2 regions of the Paenibacillus sp. SORGH_AS_0306 genome follow, and region 2 is predicted to be linked to the other one. Evidence: riboswitches for the same ligand, from Rfam matches in the RefSeq annotation. Region 2 holds a riboswitch; the other holds the start of a gene.
The links. Region 2 has a riboswitch for FMN ahead of ribD (bifunctional diaminohydroxyphosphoribosylaminopyrimidine deaminase/5-amino-6-(5-phosphoribosylamino)uracil reductase RibD). Riboswitches for the same ligand answer to the same signal wherever they lie in the genome.
Positions count from the first base shown of each region.

Region 1: another riboswitch for FMN. It lies ahead of QE450_RS03735 (DMT family transporter); the one in region 2 lies ahead of ribD (bifunctional diaminohydroxyphosphoribosylaminopyrimidine deaminase/5-amino-6-(5-phosphoribosylamino)uracil reductase RibD).

Region 1 is NZ_JAUTBP010000001.1:861,390-870,769, forward strand. It holds gene QE450_RS03705 (ABC transporter substrate-binding protein) at 1-296, opposite strand, end outside; gene QE450_RS03710 (ABC transporter ATP-binding protein) at 374-1,357, opposite strand; gene QE450_RS03715 (LysR family transcriptional regulator) at 1,575-2,450, shown strand; gene QE450_RS03720 (hypothetical protein) at 2,576-3,151, shown strand; gene QE450_RS03725 (hypothetical protein) at 3,274-4,146, shown strand; gene QE450_RS03730 (hypothetical protein) at 4,211-4,507, opposite strand; FMN riboswitch at 4,894-5,052, shown strand; gene QE450_RS03735 (DMT family transporter) at 5,190-6,167, shown strand; gene QE450_RS03740 (family 43 glycosylhydrolase) at 6,357-7,703, opposite strand; gene QE450_RS03745 (extracellular solute-binding protein) at 8,073-9,365, shown strand; gene QE450_RS03750 (cache domain-containing sensor histidine kinase) at 9,369-9,380, shown strand, end outside.
Region 2 is NZ_JAUTBP010000001.1:2,608,933-2,618,312, reverse strand. It holds gene QE450_RS11330 (amidohydrolase) at 1-1,130, shown strand, start outside; gene QE450_RS11325 (hypothetical protein) at 1,240-1,611, opposite strand; FMN riboswitch at 1,862-2,023, shown strand; partial or broken gene ribD (bifunctional diaminohydroxyphosphoribosylaminopyrimidine deaminase/5-amino-6-(5-phosphoribosylamino)uracil reductase RibD) at 2,491-3,592, shown strand; gene ribE (riboflavin synthase) at 3,634-4,305, shown strand; gene ribB (3,4-dihydroxy-2-butanone-4-phosphate synthase) at 4,498-5,148, shown strand; gene ribH (6,7-dimethyl-8-ribityllumazine synthase) at 5,173-5,640, shown strand; gene QE450_RS11300 (segregation and condensation protein A) at 5,946-6,740, shown strand; gene scpB (SMC-Scp complex subunit ScpB) at 6,709-7,446, shown strand; gene QE450_RS11290 (FecCD family ABC transporter permease) at 7,602-8,609, opposite strand; gene QE450_RS11285 (FecCD family ABC transporter permease) at 8,609-9,380, opposite strand, start outside.

The sequences.
Region 1 (9,380 bases), 1.7 Mb from region 2:
ACAACCACATCAACTACAGGATTTGCTTTTTCAGCTTCCATACGAGAAAGAATCTTGCCTGTAGTGCCCTGAAACATTTCTACTTTGATACCTGTTTTGGCTTCAAAACCTGCTTGAATTTTTTTGGCTAATCCTTCAGGGCCTGCACTATAGACAACAAGTGTGCCCGCATCTTTGGTAGGTGATTGTGCTGAACCGGATGCGCCTGTAGAAGTGCTACAACCTGCAAGCGTAGTTCCTAAGATTGCTGTTAGAGCAAGTAAACTTCCTTTTTGCCATAATTGATTCCATTTCATTATTTATTCCTCCTAAAGTGGTTGAGTCCATATTTGAATTAAAAGTCTAGCTGATAAAAGGGGATCAAGATCATCGGTTAGACAGGGACAGGATTCAGTGTATGCACATGGTGTGCTGAAATATAAATAGTGACCGATTCACCCACAGTCATGCGTTCATCTTGATACGCTGTCCATAGACGTTCTTCGCCCATATCCAACAGAATCTCATAACGATCGCCCATATAACTGACCTGCTTGATCATTCCGGTATGTATATGTTCGTCAGGAGAATGATTGCTGTACCAGCGGATATGCTCAGGGCGAACCATCTGATGACCGTTATCAATCCAGTTGGAATGACCAATAAAGCGAGCGACAAATGGATGAGAAGGCTGTCGATAAATTTGCTCTGGTGTTCCACGCTGTAAAATAGATCCTGACTGCATCACAATAATCTCATCTGACATCGCCATCGCTTCTGTCTGATCATGAGTCACATAGAGAGCCGTAACACCTAATTGCTGTACCAGATTCATTAATTCGGTTCGCATTTCATCACGCAAAATCGCATCCAATGCACTGAGCGGTTCATCGAATAAAATTAATCGCGGTTGCATCACGATCGCTCTAGCAAAAGCGACACGTTGTTGTTGTCCACCAGAAAGTTGATGCGGATAGCGTTGTTCCATCCCTTGTAAACGAACTTGTTCCAGTGCTGTGAGCACACGTGCTTGAATATCTTTTTTCTGACCGGAAGCTCGTAGACTGAAAGCTACATTTTCAAAAACTGTTAAATGAGGCCATAGCGCAAACTCTTGAAAGACCATCCCGAATCCCCGGCGATGTGGAGGTACATTTTTACGTTGCTTGGAAGAATACAAAATATCGTTTGCTATTCGTAATTCTCCTTGATCCGGTGTCTCTAGTCCGGCGATCATGCGTAACAATGTCGTTTTGCCACAACCGGAAGGCCCTAGTAATGTGGTGAATTTGCCAGAAGCGATCACCAGATCAGTCGCTTGCAAAGCTTGTACACCTTCAAAAGATTTGCTGATGCCTTGAATCGTTAATGCTGTCATTGTGTATTCCACCTATCTTTGACGCTTGTTCATGAGCATACATAAAGATGTATCATTGCTGCCCTGAACTACTTTCTATACGTAGTATATCTGCTCAATTTGCACGGGGTATGTGGGGAATGTAAACGCAACATTAAGTTTTTAGTGTGTTCCTTTTGACAATCATCGAATGTTTCTATGGTACGGTGAAAGAAAAGTAGTTACAGGGGGTTCATCAATGAATTTAATCAAATTACAAATCGTGGAATTATTGGATCGTCATCACAAAATCACAGCAGTTGCAGATGAGTTAGGGCTCAAGCAACCTACAGTTACATTTCATATGAAAAGCTTGGAAAAAGAAATGGGCGTTGCTTTGTTCGAATCTAGAGGTGGCAAAGTGATGCTCAAAGAACCAGGCAAGGCATTACTTCATTATGCGATCAAAATTAATGCTCTCGCGGCAGAGTCCAGAAGAGTGGTACAAGAATTTGGCGCTTTGGAACGTGGCAATTTGCGTATCGGAGCGAGTTATGTACCGGCTACTTATTTATTACCTTCTATTATTAATGAGTTCAGTCGCGCTTACCCAGGTGTAAGCATTTCGATTGCTGTTAAGACTTCACCTGTAATTCGTGAAATGTTAATCAATCATGAAATCGATCTGGGCATTATGCTAACAGAACCTTTTGAACATCCTTCATTGGTAAAAGGATTAGTAGATGAAGATGAAATGGTTGCTATTTTTGCACCGAATCATCCGTTAGCAGACTATGAAGAGTTGCATATAGATACGCTACGGCAAAGTCGATTTGTTTTGCATGGGAGTGAATCAAGTACCCGCCAATTAAGTGATCGTTGGATGAGTAGTGTAGGGGTATGGTCAGAGCAGTATATGGAACTGGATTCACCGGAAGCGATTAAGAAGTCGGTGATGTTAGGCGAATATGTTTCGTTTTTGTCCAAAATGGCAGTGGAAGAAGAAGTGCAACAAGGTCTACTTCATATGCGACCATTACCGAATACACCTTTTCATCGTTACATTTATTATGTATACAACAGTCAACGTCATTATTCAGGGCTGATTCATCAGTTTGTAAAATCGTTTGGTTAGATCGATGCAATAGAAAATAAATTATAATGCAACATCATGGCTTTCCGAACGTTTGTTAGATATAGCTTTATTCTGGAAATAATGAATATCCAACATAAACGATTTGAAAAGGGAGCATGGTGTAGATGAATACTATACTAAGATGGAGTATCATATTGATGTTCAGTATAACGTCAATAGGATGGGGAGGTACTTCCTCTGTATCTGCTCTTTCTTGTGCTTATATTTTAACTGTAGAAGATGCTTATGCTAAATATGATGGGGTAGTGATTGCTCAAGTAAAAGAAATCCAGCAGTTAAATAGACAAAATAGTGAAAATCACCAAGTGGTATTAACTATTCTAAAAAGTTATAAAAATATTCAGCAACGGCAATTAATAATCAAAGAAAATAGTACATGGGGAGCTTTGAACGGTCCAAGCGAAGTTGGAAATCAATATATCTTTTTTCTAAATCAAAAAGATGGTGAATGGGAAAATCCACTTTGCGGGACTTCCAAAAAAGTGAGCGAGCTTACTTCAGTAGAGTACAAGTTTTTACAGGATAAAGAATTAGCATTGCCTGCCCAGCAATCTGTAACAGATCAATCTCTGCCTTCATATCATTGGATAATTGCTATAAGTAGTATTGTGTTATTAACTGTCAGCATCTTTTATTTTTTGTATCAAAAACCCGAAAAGCATCGAAAAAGTGATGAATAGCATATAGAAACTATAGATATGTTTTACGAAATCAATTAGATATGTTGATTCCGCTATCATTTTTCACTGTTACATTGGAATAGTAGTCAAATGATATTCCACAGACAGGGGAGAATTTGCAAATGAATTTAGGATTGAAATTAGGTAAAAAAGCTCCATTGGTGTTGTTAAGCAGTGTGTTGTTCGCAGGGTTGTATATTCCACAATCTACATCTGTTGTTGATGCCAAAGCCGCCAATCTCACACCAACGTATGAGGTTAAATTTATGCTGGACGATGATATTTTGAACAGCGACCTGACGATTCAATCTGAGGTACAAGATGCGTTTGATCTGCCTGCCAAAGCGCAAAAAATTGCTGTAGAGTATTTCGATACAAGTGATAAGCAATTGGATAGCGAAGGTTGGAATGTACGTTTCCGCAAAAAAGAAGATAAAGACAATTTTGAAATGACGTATAAAAAACGTTACAGTATTGCAAATGGAAATATTGATGCAGCATTAACACTGGCTAATCAACAAGGATTTGATGCTTCCGATACGAACTATGAAGCAGAAGTCGATTGGGGATACAGCAAGCAGACATTAAGCCTGTCTAACGATAAAAAATCAAAAGCAACAACATCAGGAGCAACATTGCCTGCGGATAGTAAAGCATTATCTTTGCTTGTCGATAATTTGCCAGGTAAATTGAAAAAGTGGAAAGATGGATCAAGCTGGGGTGAAAAGCAGTTAAAAGCATCGCGCTCGTATGGCCCGGTGATGGCGAGTAAATATGAAGGTAGCTGGAATGGAATCGATGTAGACGTAGAAATTTGGCCGATTCGTAATGCTTCCGGTACAGGTACTGAGCCTGTGATTGAGATTTCGTTCAAAACCGATGATTACAATACCGCTGCAACTGATCGTCAGCAATTAATGAACTATTTGAATCAAGAAGGTTGGTTAGTCCCTCAAGATTCGTTGAAAACACAGTTAGTCTTAGATCGTTATTAAAAGCATCTACTTAAAAGTAGACAAAAAAGAAGCACCCTGCGAGGTGCTTCTTTTTGTTTTGCTATTAATATCCGCTACGGTCCATATTGCTCATTGTTGCAGCCATTAAAGAACCAAATAAAATAGAGAAAATAATAGATACAACAATACCGATAGCCAACCAGATCAAGTAAGCTTTAGCAAAGTTAGCTTTAGATACATTGGTATTTGCACCGAATGCCCATACAAATAACATTACGATATTTACGAACGGAATAATTATTAATAAAATCGTAAGCATCCAATCTTTGAATGTTAATACTCCTGTGCGTTGATCTGGTTGCGCAGGCGGGTAACCATTGTTTTGCGAATTGTAATCCAAATTTTTCTACCCCTCTCAGTTATGTACTACTTATTGTTTAAAGATGTAAATCCTCTATGATTATACAACTGTTACAGAAATGTGACAATAGAGTAATATAAATAAATAGGATTATAGACTACTCTCATTTACAAAATCAATGTATCTATAGAAACATTTGATAGCTACTAGACATTCATTCTATTTATTGTATAGTATAGTTAATTGATCGGAATTAAGGATTTAAATATGTTGTAAACTATTTATTTGTACGAAACTATTGCAAGTTACTAAAAGTATCTTTATAATGAGATATATTGAATGTTTGATACAAGAAAGTTTTCAAATCTTATTTTCATGGTTAAACATGAGAGTAGCTTCTTTATATTAACAAACCAAAATCGAATAGAGATCTTCGGGGTAGGGTGCAATTCCCGACCGGCGGTGAACGTTTCTTTTATAATTGAAAGAAAGGGTAGCCCGCGACTCATTTTTCTTTTTTGAAAAATGACTGATCTGGTGAGAATCCAGAGCCGACGGTACAGTCCGGATGGGAGAAGATCAACCAATAAGCTTGCCAGTGTATTGTAAAATACAGTTGCACGTTTATTTGATCAAGCCCCCGTTTATTGTACGTTGATAAACGGGGGCTTTCCGTATGAGATCTCATATTCAAATTCTAATCACGTAGGGAGTTTGAATCATGGAAAATGCAAGTTATAACATCAAAACAGCATCATCAGCTAGACAGCGTCATATTAAAAGTGGATTTTGGCTCGTTTTTGTAGGAGCAGCGTTATGGGGCGTTGATCCACTGTTTCGAATTATTTTACTCAAAACAATGACTTCAACTCAATTGGTATTGTTGGAGCATTTGATTGTTTTTCTAGCGGCGGCTCCTGTATTATGGGTCAACCGTGCTGAATTAAAAGGATTGAAAATGCGTCATATCGGAGCATTGTTGTTCTTATCCTGGGGTGGATCGGCGATTGCTACGATTCTATTCACGATGGGACTGGCTCATGGTAATCTCAATGCTGTCTTGTTATTACAGAAATTACAACCGATTTTTGCGATTGTATTAGCTCGAATTATTTTAAAAGAAGTATTACCGCGTGGATTTGGTTGGTTATTTGCTTTAGCATTAGTAGGAACGTATATTTTAACATTTGGATTCGCTATTCCTATCGGACATATGAGTGAATTTGTACAAGTTGGTAGTCTATTTGCTCTAGGTGCAGCAGCATTATGGGGTGGATCTACAGTGATGGGACGCTTAATGGTAGGTCAGATGAAATATGAGACCGTAACATCATTACGCTTTATTATGGCTTTACCTTTGTTGCTTGTATTAACATGGCATGAAGGTGCAGCTTGGAGCTTATCTGCTGATTCTGGTGGAATTGCAGCCGTATCTCTGAATTTGCTAGGTCAAGCATTGTTGCCAGGCTTGCTAAGTCTATTAATGTACTACAAAGGATTGTCTACAACCAAAGCTTCTGTAGCTACATTAGCAGAACTAAGCTTCCCATTAGTCGGTGTAGTTATTAACTGGATCGTATTTGGACAATTATTAACATGGGCTCAATTGGTCGGATTTTTGTTGATCTGGGTAGCATTGTTCTTTATTTCCAGACGTCAGCAACCATCTGATGCCAAAACAGCCGTACCTTCTGCATAACCATTTCTTTGTTATCAAGAAATCATAGATTCTATAATCTATAAATACTAACTTTTATATAAAAAAATCCTGTCTATCTAGCGGAATATCGCTGGAGTAGACAGGATTTTTTAGTTTGTACAAGATATCGATGTAATGATATATCGAATATGAAGTAGCTTTTAATCTAAATCGGAAAGTATATTGTTTTTATTTGATAGGTACAAGATCGAAAAAGTCTAATTCTCCGTAACCATTTCCTTTGCTAAAACGAATCGTATGATTACCTGCTGTCAATGATAGACGTTGTGTCGATAATCCCCAATTTTCCCAACCTTTATTGGTAATAAAGAAGTCTGTTGGATTGCCGCTATCGACCGATAGTCGAAGAGTAGACCAATCCAGTCCATCTGTGCCATTACCTGTACGTGCAGCTAGCATATACGTTCCTGTAGTCGGGATATTTACCGTATATTGAACATAACTACCGTCTGTATCGATATGACCTGCTTTGGATAGTCCTGAACCATTAGGGCTTGAAGAAGCATACGCGACACCACCGAATGTTCCTTGTTCACCTTCATAACGGGTGCGATCCGGTTCACCGGATGGAATAGCGATCTGTACATTAGGATTAAGAGGTTGACCGAATTGAGGGGTATTGTCTGTATTCCAGCTAAATTTCTGTGTACGAATTTCCCGGTTCCAACCTGCATTATTAAATTTGGCAGAATGATAAACGATCCAATCTTCTTTGCCATCAGGAGAGGTAGTAAATGAAGCATGACCGGGTCCATACACCCCATTAGCAGAAGCAAATACAGGTTGAGTGCGTTTGCTCCAAGCTGAAGGGCTTAATAAATTGCTATTGGTCTGTGCTGTAATTAGACCTAGCGCATAATCATTCGTCCAGCTTCCACTAGCTGAATAGATTAGATTGATTTTGTTATTTTTGATCACCACTTGAGGGCCTTCGTTGACATTCGGTTGGTGATTGGTCTCCCATGCATACGTAGGACGAGCAATCTCAACACGTGCTGAATCGATCGTCCATGGGTTACTCATATGAGCGATATATAGATTTTGTCTTACATTTTCTGAACCTTCCCAGCCTGACCAGATAAAATACAACTGCCCGTTCACCGATAATGGAGTCCCATCGATTGCCCAACGATTGGTAGTATCTGTGATCTGACCTTTATCTACCCAAGTGCCTTGCATCGGGTTACTGCTAGTATTCTGCATCACATACATGCGATGATTCGCATTATCACCGTCGTCTTTGGCATAGTAAATGTACCATGCTCCATTTAGAAAATGAATTTCAGGAGCCCATACATTTTGCCCACCTGTTGTAATTTCACGCTTTTCAGCAGCATCAATACCGGTTAATGTAGAAGATTTCCAGATCGTGACATTGTTACCTGTCGTTTTTGTGAAATAATAGAATCCATCAGTATGTTTATACATCCATGGATCTGCACCATCCTGCATAATGACATTATAAAACTGTTTTTGGACAGATGCCGCAGAAGCGATACTAATACTAGTGCTCATAAGTAAAGTAAATAGCAAAAATAAAACTCCTCCTTTAATGATCAAGCGATGACGTTTCATTGATTCAGCCCCTCTCAGTATAGTAAATAGATAACGCTTACAATACGAACTGTAACGCAGAATAATGTCGGGGAACAGGACGATATTTTGGATGGATAGACATTCTATTGGAGATATGAACGGGAAGGTCTGAATGAAGAGTTTAACCGTTTACACTTTGAGATCAAACAGGTACATTAGGCGTAATTCATATGCTTTGTTTTGCTTTATATCGAGTACATCTACAAAGTGAGGTTAGGTTATATGGTGAGATGGATCAAGCAATATTGGTTGCCTATGACAAGGTTAAAATTATATGGGTTGCTTGTGGTGATAATAGTCATCATCGGCATACTCGGTTACAGTCTATATCGAAGCGGGATATCATCGTTTATAGGGGATCGTTCTCATCCACAGTCAGTAGCTAATCTATCGACTACAGATCCTATTCAGATATCATTTTGGACACCTTTTAGCGGTGGAGATATCTCTTTTATGAATGAACTGGTACAACGATACAACCAAGAAAATACCGATCATATTGTCGTCACGATGAAAAATAATAAATCAGATGATTACTATACCAAATTATCGACAGCTATCGTTACTGAAGAAGCGCCTGATGTAGCGATCATACATGCGTCGATGTTCGCTCAATATATACCCGCCGATTTTATCCAAAATATAAATACTGTTGCTTCTCAAGCAGGTGTGAACTGGCAAGACTTCAATCCGTCTATTCTGGCAAGAACGATGATGCAGACCAATCATTATGCGATTCCTTTAGATACACATTTTAGCGTATTGTATTATAACAAAAAGTGGTTAGCCAAAGCAGGATTGTATCGTGATGGACAGGTGCAGATACAGCCAGGAGAAAAAGGATTTGTAGACTTTTTGCAGACTTTACAAAAGCATATTCCACAGGATGTAGCACCACTTGCTGTACCGAACGTACGGATCGATTCGTTATGGTTGTGGTGGTCATTGTATGCGCAGATCGAAGGGGGAGGACAATTGTATACAGCTGACGGACAACGTGCCTCTGTTGATATGCCAGCCGCTAAGCGCTCTTTAGAATTAGTCACTTCCCTGTATGAGCAACAGTTAATTCCGCCTAATATTAATGATGCTTCGAATGAATTTGCTCAAGGGAAAGCAGCAATGCTTTTTCTAGGTGTATGGTCTATCGGCTCTTTTGAAAAAGTACCTGATTTGGATTTTGGTGTAATGCCATTTCCGCAAATCTATGACCATGCAGGATCATGGGGAGATGCACATACGCTTGCTTTTCCAACCCATCATGAACAAGATCCAGAAAAAGTACTAGCGGCTGTCAAATTTGCACACTGGTTAGCCAAGCATGGAGCAGTATGGGGAGAAGCAGGGCATGTGCCTGCGGTACAATCGGAAGCACTATCACAAGCTTATCTTTCCCTACCTTTGCGAAAAGAGTATGTAGATGAAGCCAATCATGTTGAATATTTCCCCAGCAATCCGAAGCAGATTATGATCAGCGATGCACTGATTAATGAATTGGAGAAAATCTGGTACGGTAAGCAAAGTGTAGATCAGATGCTTGATCATTTAGAGCCTTTGATTAACCAGATTTTGAAGGAGTAAGTCATGCAGATATCT
Region 2 (9,380 bases):
CAGGAGTGACTTCATCTTCACCTGATCCTGAAGCGGGTTCGTTTGGAAGGGATGAAGCTGGAGAGTTGAACGGATGGATTTATGAAGAAGCTTCAGCGGCTTTTACCGCAGTACAGCCAGAACCAGATTATACTACCAAAAAAGAAGCGATTCGGCGCGCTTGTCAGGATGCACTTCGATTAGGATTGACCGCATCCCATACCGAAGATTTACGATTTTTGGGAAGTATAGAGACTATGCTACAGATTTATCGTGAATTGCGTGCAGAAGGACTACCATTCCGCACTCATCAATTGATTTTTTATACTCATTTAAAAGAAGCCCAAGCATTGGGATTACGGGCAGGTGATGGAGATGAGTGGTTACGCATTGGTGCAGCCAAATTGTTCTCTGACGGAGCGATTGGAGGGCGTACAGCGCTATTACAAAAACCGTATAGTGATGCACCTCATACATGCGGAATGGCGATTCATACGACGGCACAGTTAAATGAAATTACATCATATGCTCGTTCGCTAGGCTATCCGATTGCTGTACATGCTATTGGTGATGGTGCGGCAGATCTTACATTATCGACGATGGAAGCCCATCCGTTGCAAGGCATTTCACACTTGCCCGATCGATTTATCCATGCGCAGGTATTGGATCAACAACTGCTTGAGCGAATGACGCAATTACCACTTATTGCAGATATCCAGCCTCGATTTGTTGCCAGTGATTTCCCCTGGGTGATGGAGCGTGTAGGTGCAGAACGTACTGATTATTTATATGCCTGGAAAAAGTTAATAGATGCTGGTGTGATCTGTGCAGGTGGAAGCGATGCACCTATTGAACCGCTTGATCCGATGCTTGGTATCCATGCCGCCGTTACCCGTCGTAGACCTTATGTTACAGAGCCAGCCGAAGGATATTTACCACAAGAGCGACTTAGTATTGCTGAAGCGATTCATTTGTTTACAGTAGGCAGTGCACAAGCAGCAGGCGAAGAACAACAACGTGGTAGTATTCACGTTGGCAAAGCGGCTGATTTTACAGTGATTGATCGAGATATTACTACCGATTCCGAATCTCTGTTGCAGACGACTGTTCATATGACAGTGGTGAATGGACAGATTGCTTATCAAGCGTAGAAGGTTAAGGTATATCTACTAAATACACAGATACAGATATTTCACAACCCTAATAACCTTTCTTTTACAACTGTAGAAGAGGGTTAATTAGGGTTTTTTTGCGCTCTATTTATGTATTGACTATATGGTCATGTAAAAAATCTAAAAACTCTTGTTGCATCTTACCGAGTGGAATAATCTTTTTGAGAATTTGAAAGCGCCATGATTGTCCTTTACTTTGAAATGACCATATTGAAGCCAGCGAAATTCCTTGATTATAATGATGCTCTTGTAGATCAGCAATCGGTAATTCAGCAGTATGGATCACTTTGTAAGAAAAGAAGTTAAGAAATAAGACGATGAGTTTCTCATCATTAAGTAGCAATATAGCTTTACTGGAATACGCTGAAAAGTGTTGAGGTGTAGTATAACAGATATGCATATTCATTTCTTGATAAGGTGCAGTCAATTTGCGGATTAGTTTTTTGTTGATTAAAAACATAATAATCACCTTTCGATTAGTATAATGGTAAGGATATTAGACGGAAAACAATCTATCATTTAAAAAAAATAAAACGCGAATTTATTATACAACAATAGAGGTAGTAGAGTCATGAGAGCACTTGTAGATAAAATAAATAATGATGATATCAGAGCATGTAGCCTATAGAAAAAGTTAGGTTTCTTGATTTTTGCGTGTGTGGATGATATGATTTCAGCATCACAGTGAAATAGTGATAATAACTTCATAATTTATCCTTCGGGGCGGGGCGAAATTCCCCACCGGCGGTGTTGAGATCAAGATAATATGTGATCTCTAAGTCCGTGACCCGGCTATGTGTGTAATAACCATAGACGGTGGATCTGGTGAGAATCCGGAGCCGACAGTATAGTCTGGATGGGAGAGGGATACAGAGGTCGCTTGCACAGCGATTTCTGAATTAAGGTGCACTTATTTGAGTGTATAGTTTACTATTTTGATGAAGCAAGATACCTGAGCATCTTTAGGTTTCTTTGGCATCTAAATAGGTTCTATACGTAGCACATATGTAAAAATTGGATCAGTGGATTAAACTGAAACCAGCAGTAGGTATACAGTCTTTGCGCTGTAGATATACAGACATATGCGCACTCTATAAGAGGTACATTAGATTCTTACTCCTATACATTATTATGTTAAGCCCTGTAAACATTCGGATACTATTCCGGTTTACAGGGCTTTTTGCTTGTCATTGTATCGGTATACACTTTATAATTTAGTTATTAAATTATGAATAGTAACTAAATATGATGATACTACGATCAAACTCGTAACAGCACTTTGATCAAGTGCAAAGTATGCAGTTATGAATTTTTTATGGTGTCAAAGGAGCCCTGAATAATGAACGTAATCAATGATGAATTTTACATGACTCTAGCACTGGACTTGGCAGAAAAAGCTCAAGGGCAGACAGATATTAATCCTGTGGTCGGTTGTGTGGTTGTGAAAGACGGCAGAATCGTAGGAATGGGTGCACATTTACAGCGAGGAACCGGACATGCTGAAGTACATGCACTTAATATGGCAGGAGATCAAGCAGAAGGCGCTACAGCATATGTGACGTTAGAACCATGCAGTCATTATGGCAAAACGCCACCTTGCAGTGATCGTCTGATTAAAGAAAAAGTAAAACGAGTCGTTGTTGCTGCTGTAGACCCGAATCCACAGGTAGCAGGTTCTGGAATCGAACGACTGCGTAATCATGGAATCGAAGTGGTGACCGGTGTATTGGCGAAGCGCTCGGCACGACTTAACGAAACGTTTAACAAATATATTACAACAGGGCTCCCTTTTGTGACGCTCAAAACAGCCAGTACGTTAGATGGTCGTCTAGCGTCTCGTACCGGTGATAGCAAATGGATCTCTAATAGCGATGCTCGTGCGATCGTTCATACGATGCGTCATCGTCATCAAGGTATTATGGTGGGAATCGGCACAGTATTAGCCGATGATCCTGAGCTGACGACACGTACAGAAGTGACTGGCGTTCAGCCTACCCGTATTGTGATTGACTCACAACTACGCATTCCAGATACCGCCAAGTTATTGAATACAGATGTAGCGCCTACGATTATTGTCACTACTTATCAAGCGGATCGGGATCGTATCCATGAACTGCAAGAACGTGGTATCACCGTTATCATCTGTGGTAGCGGGCCCGTATGTAGATCTTCCTTTTGCGATGAAAAAGCTTGGCGAACTTGAGATCTCTTCGATTTTGTTAGAAGGTGGCGGTACATTAAATGGTTCGATGCTTGAAGCAGGACTGATCGATCGAGTCACTTTATTTTTTGCTCCTAAGATTATTGGCGGTACGTTATCAACATTCGCTTTTGATGGATTTGAAAAAATGAATCAAGCTGTAACACTAGATGAGATCGAAATAGAGACGTTAGATGACAATATTTATATCAGTGGATTACCACGTTATCATCATCTCTAATATTCAAATAGCAGACCATCTTGGTAGAAAGGAGGATGTCTATGTTTACCGGACTAATCGAAGAAATAGGTACACTCCGACAAAATGGACGGCGCGGTGAAACGATGGTACTTGGTATTCAAGCATCACGTATTATGGACGGACTTCAGATCGGAGATAGTGTCTCATGCAACGGGGTATGCTTAACGGTTACCACGATAGCTGATTCTCTATTTACCGTAGATGTCATGCCAGAAACGTATCGTTCTTCTAGCCTTAAACAGTTAAAAACAGGCAGCCCTATTAATCTAGAGCGAGCAATGATAGCGAATGGACGCTTCGGAGGGCATATCGTACAAGGTCATGTGGATGGCACAGCACATATTGAACAGATACAAAGCAACCAGAATGCTGTTATTTTCCAGATTGCTCCGACTGATCATGATCTATTTCGTTATATTATTCCGAAAGGGTCTATCACTGTCGATGGCATCAGCTTGACGGTTGTATCGGTAACAACGACTTCATTCACAATCTCTATCATTCCACATACACTCAAAGAAACTGTACTTGCTTATCGAAAAGCAGGCGATATGGTCAATATTGAATGCGATGTGCTTGGTAAGTATGTAGAACATTTACTACAATACCAATCGAATACAGCAAATGATGCCACCAGTCAGAAAAAGCCATCAATCACAAGCCAATTTTTGCAAGAAAATGGATATATGTAAGCGCTTGGAAGTAAAAGCGCGACAAGGTTTCAATAAAAAATGATTTTTGCAAAGCAAAATATCTTACAGTAAGCGCTTGGTACTATAAGCGCGACAAGATTCAATAAAAAAATGATTTTTGCAAAGCAAAATATCTTACAGTAAGCGCTTGGCACCATAAGCGCGACAAGGTTCAAGAGGGAGGTTATATCGATGAATCACAAATCATCTACAAACTTAGATGCGATAGAAGCAGCAGTAGCTGATCTTAAACAGGGCAAAGTGATTATCGTAGTCGATGATGAAGATCGGGAAAATGAAGGCGACTTTATCGCTTTGGCAGATCGTGCTACCCCTGAAGTGATTAACTTTATGGTCACAGAAGGTCGAGGCTTGGTATGTGCTCCGATCACAAGTGGACGTGCTGCCGAGTTAGAACTGATTCCGATGGTAGCGCAAAATACTGATTATCATGGAACAGCTTTTACGGTATCCGTCGATCATATTAGCACTTCTACAGGTATCTCTGCACAAGAGCGATCTATGACAGTGATAGGTCTGACCGATCCAGAAGCTACACCAGCTCATTTTCGCCGCCCGGGTCATATGTTTCCATTGATCGCAAGTGAAGGCGGTGTACGGCAACGTCCCGGGCATACAGAAGCAGCGATTGATTTGGCACGCTTATGTGATGCTCCACCTGCTGGTGTGATCTGTGAAATTATGAATACAGACGGCACGATGGCACGTTTGCCGGAGCTCGAAGCAATCGCCAAGCAACACCATCTTCAATTAATCAGCATTCAAGCTTTAATAGCTTATTTGGAGCAGACGTCTCCAACCGTCAATACCCACTCAAACTAACCTACCGAAAAGAGGATGAACACTATGGCTAATATTTTTGAAGGACATTTAATCGCGCAGGATCTTAAATTTGGTATCGTTGTTGGACGTTTTAATGAGTTTATTACCACCAAATTGTTAGGTGGAGCACTTGATGCGCTCAAGCGTCATGGTACTGCTGAAAATGATATTGATGTGGCATGGGTTCCAGGAGCTTTTGAAATTCCTTTAGTTGCGCAAAAAATGGCTGAAAGCGGAAAGTATGATGCAGTAATCACATTAGGTACAGTGATCCGTGGATCTACAACTCATTATGATTATGTATGTAATGAAGTAGCCAAAGGTGTATCTGCCATTAATTTGAAAACAGGCGTACCTGTTATTTTCGGTATTGTAACGACTGAAAGTATTGAACAAGCGATTGAACGCGCAGGAACCAAAGCAGGTAACAAAGGTTGGGATTCAGCTAACGCAGCGATCGAAATGGCGAATTTAACTAAAATGATGAAATAATATATCAAGTCTATCTTTGAGCAATAAGCACGTGCGCTTGAATGTAGTTTGATATGGTATATGTTTTAGTTCATTTGGTAATCATTCATCTTGTACAATAAAAGATTGTTTTGATGTTATTGATATCGTGTTTACTGCAAATGTATATATTATATCTACAATATTTATCGTATGATAATAAAATAATAAGCGAAAAAAAGGGCAGAAACAGGGATTGCCCTTTTTTTGCTGAATATATACTGTGAAAAGTGCGCGATTAAGATACAATAAGAGATGAGAATCTATTGATTAAGAGGAGTGGTCCAGTGACGACTGTACTGTACAAACTGGAAACGTTTGAAGGGCCGCTCGATTTGTTGCTTCATTTAATTGATGAATCTGAAATTAATATCCAGGATATTCCGATCAGCAAAATTACAGATCAATATCTGGAATATCTTCATAGCATGAAAGAATTGGAACTTGAAGTGACCAGTGAATTTCTAGTGATGGCAGCGACATTATTGTCGATCAAAAGCAAATTGCTATTGCCACGTCCGCCTGTGATGGAGATGGATGATTTTGATTATTATGAGGAAGACGATCTGGACCCGCGTGCAGAGTTAGTACGCAAGCTGGTGGAATACCGCAAGTACAAAGGAATTGCTGTGCATTTGCGAGAAATGGAAACCGAGCGTAGCCTGATTTTTACAAAAGAACCGGAAGATTTGACCCCTTTTATGCCGAAAGACGATGTGAATCCAGTGGAAGGTCTGCATACGATAGATTTGATGGAGGCTTTTCGCAAAGCTCTTCGTAAAGTCGTACGCCGTACACAGGTGACCCGGATTCAGCGTGATGAGATTTCGGTGAAGGATCGGATACGTGAAGTGTCTACCCGGTTTCAAGGGTTAGGAAAAGGAGAAAGCTTGTTGTTTTCCAAACTGCTACACCAGGAAATGTATCGTCATGAGATCGTGGTGACTTTTTTGGCTGTGCTGGAATTAATGAAAATGAAGCAAATTTCCTGCTACCAAAGCCGGCTTTTTGACGATATCGTGATGGAGTGGAGAGGTGAAATAAGTAACAATGAAGTCCCAGAAATTGAAGTCGATTATTGAAGGTATGTTATTTCTGGCTGGAGAAGAAGGATTGAATGCGAAGCAGATTTCAGAAGTAACCGATCAACCGGTACAAACGGTACAGATCGCTATCGAAGAACTGCAAGCTGATCTGAAAAAAGCAAGACGGGGGATTCAGGTGGTTAATATCGCAGGTGGCTATCAGTTATCTACAATACGCGCGCATGCTGAATATTATGAACGATTGGCATACTCACCTTCCCGTTCTTCTTTATCTCAAGCCGCGCTTGAAACATTATCAATTGTAGCGTATCGCCAGCCGATTACACGAATTGAGATTGAAGAGATTCGTGGTGTCAAATCCGAGCGTGCAATTTACACATTAGTCAATAAAGATTTGATTCAAGAAACAGGACGGGCTGAAGCAATAGGACGCCCTATTTTATACGGTACGACCAAATCATTTTTAGATTATTTCGGACTTGGCAATATTCGTGAACTTCCCGATGCGTCTGCTTTTGAAAATGCGGAAGATCTCGAAGGGGAAACACAGCTATTGTTCGAACGTTTGGAAGAACAGGTTCATAGTGAAGATATAGAAGCGTTAGAAGAATTGGGTGAAGAGCTCACAGAAATAGCAGAAGATATGGTATCTGATCAGGGATCAGGTGCAGAAGAACGTTCTACTTCTGATCAGACTATCTCTACACCGTCGGACTCTTCCAAAAATACACCACTAGATTAACCTGAGCTATCCAGCACACAAGTAATCTAAATAGAATCGTTAGATAAGATGATATAATCCAAAAAAAGCCAAAATGTTTGGGAATTGATCCGACAATCATTTTGGCTTTTTGGGTATCTTTTTACTGGTAATTATACAGTTCTTTTCGATAAGTATTACTTTTTCAACAGCAAGTAAAGAAAATACGGTGCTCCGATCAAAGCGACTACGATTCCCGCAGGCATTCCATCAGGATCAGCAAGGTTACGACCGATTGTATCTGCAAGCAATAATAACCAACCACCGATCAAAATCGATACAGGTACAAATAGTTGATGTCGTGGGCCTACTAGTGCTCTCGCGATATGAGGAGCCATCAGCCCGATAAAAGCAATACCGCCTGTAACAGATACCGCAGATGCGGCAAGAGCGACAGCAGCTAACATAAGCAAAATGCGATCTTTTTGAATCGGTACACCTGCACCAATCGCTGTTCCTTCATTGAGTGCTAATAGATTCAGCGAACAGGATTTGTACAATACAAATGGAACCAGCACAATCAACCAGGGTAGCAGTGCGATCACAAATGGCCAATCTGTTCCCCACACATTGCCAGCTAACCATCTTGAAATAAAATCGACTTTTACTCGATCTACCGAAGAGATCAACACAATCATACAACCGGATAATGCTAATGAAAATCCGACTCCTGTGATAATGAATTTCATCGGTTGCATACCTTCAGTACGACTATAGGAAAAGAGGTAAATCAATATAGCGGTAATCAATGCTCCTGCAAAAGCAACGACAGGCAATATGTAGACAAATGTTCCAACTTCAAGTGGGGCAAATAAGAAAAATACAGTTACACCCAGACCTGCACCTGCATTAATACCGACAATCCCGGGATCAGCTAATTCATTGCGAGTAACACCTTGCAACACAGAACCCGCCAAAGCAAGCGCCATTCCTGCTAACAATGTCACTAACATACGTGGCAATCGAATCGAGAACAGTACAAAGTCATCTACAAATGTACCGTTTCCCAGCAATGTAGGAATCAGTCGGTCAAACGATACAGAAGAAGCACCAACACTGAGTGCAATCACCATTGTAATTAAAATAATAATGGTCAATATACCAAGAATCATTTTTTGCTGACGGGCAGGTTGTAGTTGCTTCATCATAATGAGCGCACTCCTTTCCGCACAATCAGTAGAAAGAAAGGCAGTCCAATAATAGCGATAATAGCTGCAATCGGTGTCTCAAAAGGAGCATTGATCATTCGTGCTAACGTATCTGCAAATACCATAAAGGTAGCGCCAGCTATCGCAGATAGTGGCAAAATCGTACGATAATCAGTACCTGCAATCATACGCACAAGATGAGGAATCATCAGCCCGATAAATGTCAGATTTCCAACCAGTGCTACTGATGCTCCTGCAAGTAATGTAATTAGTACAAATAAAATCATTTTGATCTGATGTGTTTGCAGACCCAATCCTACAGCAGTGCTTTCATTTAAGCTAAGAATGGTTAATTGACGTGAACAGAGAATAGCGATCACAATACAGATTACGATAACAGGGGTAATACTCTGAATCTGTCCCCATGTAGTACCGATCAATCCGCCAGATGTCCACATTGTTACACTTTTAGAAATTTTAAATTGTAGACTGATTCCTTCAGCGACAGCCAATAACAAAGCCGAAACGGCTGCTCCTGCCAGCACCATACGTAATGGCGACATATTCCGTTTACGCAGTGCGGTCAATCCAAAAACAAGTAACATGCCTACAGCAGCTCCGATAAAACAAGCGATCATAATACCGAAGTAACCAACGCTTGGTAGAAAAACGAGAGCGACAGCCAGTGCAGCATTTGCACCAGAACTTAATCCGAGTAAACCGGGATCGGCTAAAGGATTACGCGTAAGACCTTGCATAATAGCCCCG